Regions from separate parts of the Streptomyces sp. NPDC001868 genome, predicted to be linked through region 2. Evidence: predicted binding sites of a transcription regulator. Region 2 holds the regulator's gene; the other holds the start of a gene.

Region 1 (6,232 bases), on a different contig from region 2:
GGCCCGGCCGCCCTCGGCCTCGGTGCCGTCGACGCGCAGCCCGGAGGGGCCGAGGACCGGGGCCTCGGGGAAGAGCTTGCCCTGCTGCCGGACGGTCCCGATGTGCCACAGCTGCGGCACGATGGTGCCGCCCCCGGCGTGCACGGCCTCCGCGACCTTCGCCCACCCGGCGAGCTGCTCCTCACCGGCGAACCTCGGCACCCCGTCCAGGTCCCCGGCCGTCTCGTGCCCGACGTACGTCCCCTCGGTCACGATCAGACCGACCCCCGCGGCGGCCCGACGCCCGTAGTACGAGGCCACGTCCGCCCCCGGCACACCACCGGGCGAGAACACCCGCGTCATGGGCGCCATGGCGATCCGGTTCGGAACGGTCAGCCCGTTGATCGTGACGGGCCGGGACAGGATCTCGGCGGCACGGGAGGTGGAGGCGGCGGAGGTCGTGGAGGCGGTGGTCACGTGGGGACTCCTTGAAGGGGAGAGGGGATGACTGGATGCCAGGCGGTATGCATTCCATGCACACGCATATAGCGTCCTCTCGCACAACCGCCCCGCCCGCCCCGGAATTCCGCGACCCCGCCCCCGCCCACTGTGACCCCGGACACGCCCGAGGGCGGCACCCCCCGCGTCCAGGGGGTGCCGCCCTCGGTACTGAAGGACGGTGATCGACCGGGGTGACCCGGGGTCGATCAGAAGTCCATGTCACCGCCCGGCATACCGCCACCGGCGGGCGCGGCGGACTTCTCCGGCTTGTCGGCGATGACGGCCTCGGTGGTGAGGAAGAGCGCGGCGATGGAGGCGGCGTTCTGCAGAGCGGAGCGCGTGACCTTCGCCGGGTCGATGATGCCTTCGGCGATCATGTCGACGTACTCACCGGTCGCGGCGTTCAGGCCGTGGCCGACGGGCAGGTTGCGCACCTTCTCGACGATGACACCGCCCTCGAGACCGCCGTTGACGGCGATCTGCTTGAGCGGGGCCTCCAGGGCGAGCCGCACGGCGTTGGCGCCGGTCGCCTCGTCACCCTCCAGGTCCAGCTTCTCGAAGACCGAGGAGGCCTGGAGCAGGGCCACGCCACCACCGGCGACGATGCCCTCCTCGACGGCCGCCTTCGCGTTGCGAACGGCGTCCTCGATGCGGTGCTTGCGCTCCTTGAGCTCGACCTCGGTCGCGGCACCGGCCTTGATGACGGCCACGCCGCCCGCGAGCTTCGCCAGGCGCTCCTGGAGCTTCTCGCGGTCGTAGTCCGAGTCGCTGTTCTCGATCTCGGCGCGGATCTGGTTGACCCGGCCGGCGACCTGGTCCGTGTCACCGGAGCCGTCGACGATCGTCGTCTCGTCCTTGGTGATGACGATCTTGCGGGCGCGGCCCAGGAGGTCCAGGGTCGCGTTCTCCAGCTTGAGACCGACCTCCTCGGAGATGACCTCGCCGCCCGTGAGGATGGCGATGTCGTTCAGCATCGCCTTGCGGCGGTCACCGAAGCCCGGGGCCTTGACGGCGACGGACTTGAAGGTGCCACGGATCTTGTTGACGACCAGGGTCGACAGGGCCTCGCCCTCGACGTCCTCGGCGATGATCAGCAGCGGCTTGCCCGACTGCATGACCTTCTCCAGGAGCGGGAGCAGGTCCTTGACGTTGGAGACCTTGGAGTTGGCGATGAGGATGTAGGGGTCCTCGAGCACCGCCTCCATGCGCTCCATGTCGGTCGCGAAGTACGCCGAGATGTAGCCCTTGTCGAAGCGCATGCCCTCGGTGAGCTCAAGCTCCAGACCGAAGGTCTGCGACTCCTCGACGGTGATGACGCCTTCCTTGCCGACCTTGTCCATCGCCTCGGCGATGAGCTCGCCGATCTGGGTGTCGGCGGCGGAGATGGAGGCCGTGGAGGCGATCTGCTCCTTGGTCTCGACCTCCTTGGCCTGGTCGAGCAGCGCACCGGAGACGGCCTCGACGGCCTTCTCGATACCGCGCTTGAGGGCCATCGGGTTGGCGCCGGCGGCTACGTTGCGCAGGCCTTCGCGGACCAGCGCCTGGGCCAGGACGGTCGCGGTCGTCGTGCCGTCACCGGCGACGTCGTCCGTCTTCTTCGCGACTTCCTTGACCAGCTCGGCGCCGATCTTCTCGTACGGGTCCTCGAGCTCGATCTCCTTGGCGATGGAAACACCATCGTTGGTGATCGTGGGGGCGCCCCACTTCTTCTCGAGGACGACGTTGCGGCCCTTGGGGCCGAGCGTCACCTTGACGGCGTCCGCGAGCTGGTTCATGCCGCGCTCGAGGCCGCGCCGTGCCTCCTCGTCGAACGCGATGATCTTGGCCATGTGAAGTGGTCCTCCCGGACAGGGGGTGGATTTCTCCGGACCGTGCTGGCGCCCGCGACGGACGGCTCGCCGGCCTCGTGGTTCCTTGCCCCACATGGCCTGCGGGCCTCACCGACCCGATCCTCGTTGTCACTCTCACCTTCAGAGTGCTAACGCCAATGATTAGCACTCGGCATGGTCGAGTGCAAGCGCCTCTCGATGATCCGCAGGTGAACGCGCCCCTGCGCGCCCCCGCACGCGACTCCCGCCGGCACCCGTCCGGCCCCGGCCGCGCACACGGACACGGACACGGACTCGGGCAAGGACTCGGGCACACAGAAGGACCCGCACCCGTATGACGGGGTGCGGGCCCTCCTTGAAGAACGAAGAACGTCGCTGCGTTGAAACCCGGCGCGTTACTTCAGCCGGCCGCGAGTCGGACCATGTCCGCCTGCGGCCCCTTCTGACCCTGCGAGATCTCGAACTCGACCCGCTGGCCCTCTTCCAGGGTGCGGTAACCGTCCATCTGGATCGCGCTGTAGTGGACGAATACATCCGCACCACCGTCGACCGCGATGAAGCCGTACCCCTTCTCCGCGTTGAACCACTTGACGGTGCCCTGAGCCATGCCTAACTCCCCTATTACTGGCCCTTGCACAGATCCACACTTCGCGGATCCGGGTCAGACCTCACCCCCCAACGGTTGGGGGTGTGCGCCGGAACGCGTCGACCGCGGCCGAATGTATCTGTCCAACTGCCCTCTGCAACAGGTCAATCGGACGAGAATTCTGGACACGACCGGTCGGGAATGTACGAACAATTCGCCCGAATTCAGGGCAAGTCGGGCCCCACAAAAGGCACGAAATACGCAAAAGGCCTGCACAGTTTGGCTACTTCATATAGGGCGTGCGGCGCGCTCACATATGCGCCCGGCATGAAATCACTACGGCGATCGGACCGGGTTCCCCAACTCTACAGTGCTCAACCATAGAGAATTGCCCCCTCCGCTTCTCTCACGGAGGGGGCAATTCGATGAACTCTCGGTAATCAAAGTTACCGACGGTTACTACCGACGGGTACTGACCGGGGGTCAGCCACCGGCGACCGCGGGAATGATCGACACACCCGCACCGTCCGGCGTGGCCGTCTCCAGCCCCTGCTCGAACCGGACATCATCGTCATTCACGTACACATTCACGAACCGCCGCAACTTGCCCTGATCATCCAGAACCCGGGCGGCGATCCCGTTGTGGTTCTTCTCGAGATCGGCGATGACCTCGGCGAGGGTGGCCCCTTCGGCGGTCACTTCGGCCTGTCCACCCGTGTAGGTGCGAAGGATGGTGGGGATACGGACGGAAACGCTCACGATGGGACCTCCGGTCAGGTGGTGTTTTTAGGGGCGCGGGGAACTGCGCGACCAGCCCCCACGGACCCGCAGACGAACGACTACCAGGCCTTACGCCAGACCGGCCGCACGGAACGAATCAAGGCTGGGCCGAATGGTCGCGGTCAGCCCGGTCCCGGCCACCGCGTCCAACGTCTTGAGCCCGTCCCCGGTGTTGAGAACAACCGTGGTCAGCGTGGGATCAAGAACCCCGTCCTCGATCAGCTTCTTCGCGACCCCGACGGTCACCCCACCCGCGGTCTCGGCGAAGATCCCCTCCGTCCGCGCGAGCAACTTGATCGCCTCGACGACCTGCTCGTCGTTCACGTCCTCCACGGCCCCACCGGTCCGCCGCGCGATGTCGAGCACATACGGCCCGTCCGCCGGGTTGCCGATGGCGAGCGACTTGGCGATCGTGTTGGGCTTCTGCGGCCGTACGACGTCGTGGCCCGCCTTGAAGGCCACCGACACCGGCGAACACCCCTCCGCCTGCGCACCGAAGATCTTGTACGGCTTGTCCTCGACGAGCCCGAGCTTGATCAGCTCCTGGAGCCCCTTGTCGATCTTCGTGAGCTGCGACCCGGAGGCGATGGGCACGACGAGCTGGTCGGGCAGCTGCCAGCCGAGCTGCTCGCAGATCTCGTACGCCAGGGTCTTGGAGCCCTCCGCGTAGTACGGCCGCAGGTTGACGTTCACGAAGCCCCAGCCCTCGCCGGCCGGGTCGCCGATCAGCTCGGAGCAGAAGCGGTTCACGTCGTCGTAGTTGCCCTCGATACCGACGAGCTCGCCGCCGTAGATCGCGGCCATGACGACCTTGCCCTGCTCCAGGTCGTGCGGGATGAACACGCAGGACCGGAAACCGGCGCGGGCGGCGGCGGCGCCGACGGCACCGGCCAGGTTGCCCGTGGAGGAGCAGGAGAGGGTGGTGAAGCCGAAGGCGCGGGCCGCCTCCAGGGCCTGGGCGACGACGCGGTCCTTGAAGGAGTGCGTCGGGTTGCCCGAGTCGTCCTTGATGAAGAGCTTGCCGGCGTCGACACCGAGCGCGGCGGCCAGATTGTCGGCCTTGACGAGCTGGGTCCAGCCGGGGTTGATGTTCGGCTTGTCGGCGACATCGGCCGGGACGGGCAGCAGGGGCGCGTAACGCCAGATGTTCGCGGGCCCGGACTCGATCTTCTTCCGCAGCTCCTCCGTGTCGTACGCGGAGTAGTCGTACGCGATCTCCAGCGGCCCGAAACACTCCTCGCACGCGAAGACCGGTCCGAGGGATACGCGGTGACCGCATTCCCGACAGCTCAGGGCAGCGGCGGGGCCGAGGTCTACTGTGGAGGTGGAGTCGGTGGTGCTTGCAACAGTCTGCGCAGCCATGGAGGCGAGGCCCTTTCTCCTCATCTTCCTCACGACGCACTTCGCCGTGAGACGGATTTGGCACCTTCCCGAGCCGGGAGCCTCACCACGACTACGTGGTCAGACCGGCTGGAGGGTTGCCGGGGCTTCATCGGGCCGTATCCCTCTGCCCCTCTGGATGAGCGGTATTTGGTTGTATACGCCGACGAGCAGCGACATGCGATGGTCACCAGCGTTGTCCAAGACTGTAACCGAAGGCCAGGACAGTTGAGAGAGCCGTCCGAACCGCGAGATGAACGCAGAGGAGCCGCGCACTGTGCTGAAGGAAGTCGAGCGCTGGCTGAGCACCCGCTCCTGGTCCATGACCGACCGCCCGCTCCACAGGATCATGGCCGCGAAACGCGCCACCGGCCAGTCGGTCACCGTCGTCCTGCCCGCGCTGAACGAGGAGGAGACGGTCGGCGACATCGTCGCGATCATCCGTCATGACCTCATGCGGCAGGTTCCGCTCGTCGACGAGATAGTGGTCGTCGACTCCGGCTCCACCGACCGGACGTCGCAGGTCGCGGCGGCTGCCGGGGCGAGGGTCGTCCACCGCGACGACATCCTGCCGCGCATACCCGCCGTGCCCGGCAAGGGCGAGGTCCTGTGGCGGTCGCTGATGGTGACGTCGGGCGACATCGTCTGCTTCATCGACGCGGACCTCAAGGAGTTCTCGTCCGACTTCGTCTCCGGGATCGTCGGCCCGCTGCTCACCGATCCCGGCGTCGATCTCGTCAAGGCGATGTACGACCGGCCGCTGGGCTCCGCCGCCGGGCAGGGCGGGCGTGTGACGGAACTCATGGCCCGGCCCCTGCTCAACATGCACTGGCCCCAGCTGGCCGGCTTCGTCCAGCCGCTCGGCGGCGAGTACGCGGCGCGGCGGTCCCTGCTGGAACAGCTTCCGTTCCCCGTCGGGTACGGGGTCGAGCTGGGCATGCTGGTCGACGCGCTGCATCTGGTGGGCCTCGATGCCCTGGCCCAGGTCGACGTGGGTGTCCGTAAACACAGGCACCAGGACGGGGCGGCGCTGGGCCGCATGTCGGCGGCGATCTACCGCACGGCCCAGCTGCGGCTGGCCCGCGGCCATCTGATCCGTCCCGTCCTGACCCAGTTCGAACGGGGGCGGGAGGGCTTTGAGCCGCGGACGTATTCGGTGGACCTGGAGGAGCGGCCG
Region 2 (6,232 bases):
AAGGCGGGGCCGCGCTCGCCTACCGGCTCATCGCCGGCGGGCGTCCCCTCGGCACCCTCGTCATCGGCCGGGCCGGACTGCTCCGCTTCCCGGACGAGGTGACCGGGCTGGTCGAGGACCTCAGCCGGCGGATCGCGCTCTCCATCGGGGCGGCCCGGCAGTACGCCCGCCAGGCCACCATCAGCCGGGTCCTCCAGCGCGGGCTGCTGCCCGGCGCGGTCGCCGAGATCCCCGGGGTGTCCAGCGCGCTGGTGTACGAGCCGTGCGACAAGGGCGGGCCCAGCGGCGACTTCTACGATCTGTTCCCGGCGGGCCGGGGCCGCTGGTGCTTCGCGATCGGCGATGTCCAGGGCAAGGGCCCCGAGGCGGCGGTGGTCATCGGCCTCGCCCGGCCCTGGCTGCGGCTGCTCGCCCGCGAGGGGTACGGCGTCGCGGACGTGCTCGACCGCCTCAATCAGCTCCTCCTCGACGACGCCACCGAGGCGGCCGACGCCGCCGCCCGTGCCCTGGTCACGGCGGGCGACCCCGGCCTCGTCGACCCCGACGGCCCGCAGACCCGTTTCCTCTCCCTCCTCTACGGCGAACTCGTCCCCTTCGACGGCGGCGTCCACTGCACCCTCGCCTCCGCCGGGCACCCGCTGCCGCTGCTCCTGGGCCCCGACGGCGACGTACGGGCCGTGGCCGAGCCGCAGACGCTGCTCGGGGTGATCGAGGACACCGAGTACGTCTCCGAGACCTTCGAGCTGCGCCACGGCGACACGCTGCTGTGCGTGACCGACGGGGTCACCGAGCGACGCAGCGGGCCGCACATGTTCGACGACGAGGACGGTCTCGCCACGGCGCTCGTCGGCTGCGCCGGACTCGACGCCCAGCTGATCGCCGAACGCATCCGCCGACTCGTGCACGAGTTCGGGGAACGGCCACCGGACGACGATCTGGCGCTGCTGGTGCTGCAGGCGGAGTGACGGAACGTACGGCGGAGGAGCGGCGGAAGCACGGAAAGTGACGGAAACCGGCAGTCGGCCGGTGCTGGACAATGGAGGACATGCCTTCCGCACTCCCCGACGGTGAGCCCGTCCCCGACGACGGGGCGCTGCCCGCGCACGCCCTGGCCGGCGCGGCCGAGCGGCCCCTCGGGTTCTATCTGCACGTCCCGTACTGCGCGACCCGCTGCGGCTACTGCGACTTCAACACCTACACCGCGACCGAGCTGCGCGGCACCGGCGGCGTCCTCGCCTCCCGCGACAACTACGCGGACACGGTCGTCGACGAGATCCGCCTCGCCCGCAAGGTCCTCGGCGACGACCCGCGCCCCGTCCGTACGGTCTTCGTCGGCGGCGGCACACCCACGCTGCTGGCCGCCGACGACCTCGTACGGATGCTGGGGGCGATCCGGGAGGAGTTCGGGCTCGCGGACGACGCGGAGGTGACGACCGAGGCGAACCCGGAGTCGGTCGACCCCGCCTATCTGGAGACCCTGCGCGCGGGCGGCTTCAACCGGCTCTCCTTCGGTATGCAGAGCGCCCGGCAGCACGTCCTGAAGATCCTCGACCGTACGCATACGCCGGGGCGCCCGGAAGCGTGCGTGGCGGAGGCGCGCGCCGCAGGGTTCGACCATGTCAACCTCGACCTGATCTACGGCACGCCCGGGGAGTCCGACGACGACTGGCGGGCCTCCCTGGACGCCGCGCTCGGCGCCGGACCGGATCACATCTCGGCGTACGCGCTGATCGTCGAGGAGGGCACGCAGCTCGCCCGGCGCATCCGCCGGGGCGAGGTCCCGATGACCGACGACGACGTCCACGCCGACCGCTATCTCATCGCCGAGGAGATGCTCTCGGCCGCCGGCTTCGACTGGTACGAGGTCTCCAACTGGGCCACCTCCGACGCCGGGCGCTGCCTCCACAACGAGCTGTACTGGCGCGGCGCCGACTGGTGGGGCGCCGGGCCGGGCGCCCACAGCCACGTCGGCGGCGTCCGCTGGTGGAACGTCAAGCACCCCGGCGCGTACGCGGGCGCACTGGCCGCCGGGCGCTCACCGGGCGCCGGGCGGGAGCTCCTCGCGGACGAGGACCGCCGGGTCGAACGCATCCTGCTGGAGCTACGGCTCCGGGAGGGCTGCCCGTTGTCGCTGCTGCGGGAAGAGGGCCTGGCCGCAGCCGCTCGGGCACTGGCCGACGGGCTGCTGGAGGCGGGGCCGTACGAGGAGGGGCGCGCGGTGCTGACGCTGCGGGGGCGGTTGCTGGCGGACGCGGTGGTGCGGGACCTGGTGGACTGATCCAGGGCGACTGTCAGGCACCACCGCTGTCCGTGACGAAGTCGATCAGCTCCTCCACCCGCCCCAGCAGCTCGGGCTCCAGGTCCTTGTAGGAGCCCACCCGCGCCAGAATCGCCTGCCACACCGCCCCCGTGTTCTCCGAAGGCCACCCCAGCGCCCGGCACACCCCCGTCTTCCAGTCCTGCCCGCGCGGCACGCGTGGCCAGGCCGTGATGCCCACCGAGGACGGCTTCACGGCCTCCCAGATGTCGATGTACGGGTGGCCGACGACGAGGGCGTGGTCGCTCGTCACCGACGCCGCGATACGGGACTCCTTGCTGCCGGGGACCAGGTGGTCGACCAGGACGCCGAGGCGGGCGTCCGGGCCCGGGGCGAAGTCCGCGACGATCGCGGGCAGGTCGTCCACGCCCTCCAGGTACTCCACGACCACGCCCTCGATGCGCAGGTCGTCGCCCCAGACCCGCTCGACGAGTTCGGCGTCGTGGCGGCCCTCGACGTAGATGCGGCCGGCGCGGGCCACGCGGGCGCGGGCGCCGGGGACGGCGACCGAGCCGGAGGCCGTGCGGCTGGGGCGGACCGGGGCGGCGGAGGAGGGGCGGACCAGCGTCACGACCCGGCCCTCCAGCAGGAAGCCCCGGGGTTCCAGCGGGAACACGCGGTGTTTGCCGAAGCGGTCCTCCAGCGTCACCGTGCCCGCCTCGCAGCGGACGACCGCCCCGCAGAACCCGGTGGTGGGCTCCTCGACGACCAGACCGGGGTCTGCCGGGACCTCGGGGGCCGGCTGGGGCTTCTTCCAGGGAGGGGTCAGGTCGGGTGAGTACTGGCGCATTCGAGTGACGATAGGAGAAGCCGCGCCCGGATGCCCGCGCCCTCAGCCCGACACGCCGAAGCGGCGGGCCAGCGCGTCGCGTTGGGCCCGTACGAACGCCGCGTCCACCACCGCCCCGTGCCCGGGGACGTACAGCGCGTCCTCGCCGCCCAGGTTCAGGAGGCGGTCCAGAGCGGCCGGCCAGCGGGAGGGGACGGAGTCCGGGCCCGACTGCGGTTCGCCGGACTCCTCGACGAGGTCCCCGCAGAAGACCACGTCGGGGGAGCCGTCCGAGGCCCCCGGCACCAGGACGGCCAGGTCGTGGCCCGTGTGACCCGGGCCGACGTTCGCCAGCAGGACCCGGACGCCGCCGCCCAGGTCGAGCGTCCACTCGCCGGAGACCTGGTGACGGGGGCGTACCAGGAGGTCGGCGGCCTCCGTCGCGTCCACCGGGGCGAGACCGTGGTGCACGGCGTCCGCGTGGAGGATGTCGCGGTCACGGATCAGGACACCGTCGACGCCCACCGCGCCGAAGACCTCCACCCCGGCGAACGCCGCCGCCCCGAAGACATGGTCGAAGTGGGGGTGGGTGAGCGCGAGATGTGTCACACGGGCGCCGCCGAGCAGCCGGCACGCCTCGGTGCGCAACCGCGCGCCCTCCCGCAGGCTCGAACCCGCGTCGATCACGAGGGCCGCGCCGTCCCCGGCCACCAGCCCGACCGTGCAGTCCCAGCCGGGAAGGCGGCACCGTCCGACCCGGGGCGTCAATCCCTGCCATCCGCACTCTTCCCAAGTCACCGTCATGCGCCGACGCTAGCTGTAGCTCCCCGAGGCCCACTGAGCCTCCCCGCCGAATTCCGCGTGCCGGAGGGAGGGACCGGACGGAGGCAGCCGTCGCATACCCGTCGGTAGGAAGGCGCCCGACATCATCGGACAGGTCGGTACACGTCGGCATGACATGGCTGGACCGGCCTTGCCGGGGGCGTACCCCACCGCCGTACACTGGGCGGGGAGTGTTGGCACTCGCCCGGGGTGAGTGCCAAGAGAGAGTCACAGGAGAGCGGACTGGAGGTGTGCGCGGTGCTCAGTGAACGCAGGCTCCAGGTGTTGCGCGCCATCGTCCAGGACTATGTGGGCACCGAGGAGCCGGTCGGTTCCAAGGCGCTCACCGAGCGGCACAACCTGGGTGTCTCCCCGGCGACCGTCCGCAACGACATGGCGGCGCTGGAGGACGAGGGTTTCATCGCCCAGCCCCACACCAGCGCGGGCCGCATCCCCACCGACAAGGGGTACCGGCTCTTCGTCGACAAGCTGGCCGGCGTCAAGCCGATGACCCCGCCCGAGCGGCGCGCCATCCAGAACTTCCTGGACGGCGCGGTCGATCTGGACGATGTGGTCGCCAGGACCGTACGGCTGCTCGCGCAGCTCACGCGGCAGGTCGCCGTCGTGCAGTACCCGTCGCTCACACGATCGACGGTGCGGCATGTGGAGCTGCTGTCGCTGGCCCCCGCCCGGCTGATGCTCGTGCTGATCACGGACACGGGACGGGTGGAACAACGGCTGGTCGACTGTCCGGCGCCGTTCGGAGAAACGTCACTCGCGGATCTGCGGGCCCGGCTCAACAGCAAGGTCGCGGGCCGCCGGTTCACCGATGTGCCCCGGCTGGTCGAGGACCTGCCGGAGGCGTTCGACGTCGAGGACCGGGGCACGGTCGCGACCGTGCTCTCCACCCTTCTCGAAGCACTCGTCGAGGAGAGCGAGGAGCGGCTGATGATCGGCGGAACCGCCAATCTCACCCGCTTCGGACATGACTTCCCCCTCACCATCCGGCCCGTTCTGGAAGCCTTGGAGGAGCAGGTCGTCCTCCTCAAGTTGCTTGGCGAGGCCGGGGATTCGGGCATGACCGTACGCATCGGTCATGAGAACGCGTATGAGGGACTCAACTCCACGTCCGTCGTCTCCGTCGGCTACGGTTCGGGCGGCGAGGCAGTAGCGAAACTGGGCGTGGTCGGACCTACGCGCATGGACTATCCGGGAACGATGGGAGCGGTACGAGCGGTGGCACGGTACGTCGGACAGATCCTGGCGGAGTCTTAAGTGGCCACGGACTACTACGCCGTGCTCGGCGTGCGCCGCGACGCGTCTCAGGACGAGATCAAGAAGGCGTTCCGGAGGCTCGCGCGCGAGCTGCATCCGGACGTCAATCCCGATCCGAAGACCCAGGAGCGGTTCAAGGAGATCAACGCCGCCTACGAGGTGTTGTCGGACCCGCAGAAGAAGCAGGTCTACGACCTCGGCGGCGACCCGCTGTCCCAGGCGGGCGGCGGGGGCGCGGGCGGCTTCGGCGCCGGTGGCTTCGGCAACTTCTCGGACATCATGGACGCCTTCTTCGGTACGGCGTCCCAGCGGGGCCCCCGGTCGCGTACGCGGCGCGGCCAGGACGCGATGATCCGGCTGGAGATCGACCTCGACGAGGCGGCCTTCGGCACGACGAAGGACATCCAGGTCGACACGGCCATCGTCTGCACCACGTGCAGCGGTGAGGGCGCGGCTCCGGGCACCACCGCCCAGACCTGTGACATGTGCCGCGGTCGCGGTGAGGTCTCGCAGGTCACGCGGTCCTTCCTCGGTCAGGTCATGACCTCCCGGCCCTGTCCGCAGTGCCAGGGCTTCGGCACGATCGTCCCCAACCCCTGCCCCGAGTGCGCGGGCGACGGGCGGGTGAGGTCGCGGCGGACGCTCACGGTCAAGATCCCGGCCGGTGTCGACAACGGCACGCGGATCCAGCTGGCCGGAGAGGGTGAGGTCGGGCCCGGTGGCGGGCCCGCCGGTGACCTCTATGTCGAGATCCACGAGCTGCCGCACGCGATGTTCCAGCGGCGCGGGGACGATCTGCACTGCACGGTGACGATTCCGATGACGGCGGCGTCTCTGGGTACGAAGGTGCCGTTGGAGACGCTGGACGGTCTCGAGGAGGTCGACATCCGGCCCGGGACGCAGTCCGGGCAGTCGATTCCGTTGCACGGGCGGGGTGTCACGCATCTGCGCGGTGGGGGGCGTGGGGATCTGATCGTCCACGTCGAGGTGCAGACGCCGACGAAGCTCGATCCCGAGCAGGAGGGGTTGCTGCGGCAGCTCGCCGCGCT

What was found. The regulator HrcA, encoded in region 2, represses chaperone genes, less so after heat shock. The targets are predictions, from matches to a motif close to TTNGCACTCNGNNNNNCNGAGTGCNAA.
Region 1: groL (chaperonin GroEL) is a predicted target of HrcA. The motif match lies at 2,472-2,498, and genes of this name have one in related genera.

Annotation. Positions count from the first base shown of each region.
Region 1 is NZ_JBEOYO010000013.1:54,112-60,343, reverse strand. It holds gene ABT147_RS17630 (NADH:flavin oxidoreductase) at 1-456, opposite strand, end outside; gene groL (chaperonin GroEL) at 687-2,309, opposite strand; gene ABT147_RS17620 (cold-shock protein) at 2,710-2,916, opposite strand; gene ABT147_RS17615 (MoaD/ThiS family protein) at 3,379-3,654, opposite strand; gene thrC (threonine synthase) at 3,745-5,037, opposite strand; SAM riboswitch class I at 5,055-5,201, opposite strand; gene ABT147_RS17605 (glucosyl-3-phosphoglycerate synthase) at 5,333-6,232, shown strand, end outside.
Region 2 is NZ_JBEOYO010000039.1:216-6,447, reverse strand. It holds gene ABT147_RS33365 (SpoIIE family protein phosphatase) at 1-965, shown strand, start outside; gene hemW (radical SAM family heme chaperone HemW) at 1,046-2,278, shown strand; gene ABT147_RS33355 (DUF3097 domain-containing protein) at 2,292-3,107, opposite strand; gene ABT147_RS33350 (MBL fold metallo-hydrolase) at 3,150-3,890, opposite strand; gene hrcA (heat-inducible transcriptional repressor HrcA) at 4,167-5,183, shown strand; gene dnaJ (molecular chaperone DnaJ) at 5,184-6,232, shown strand, end outside.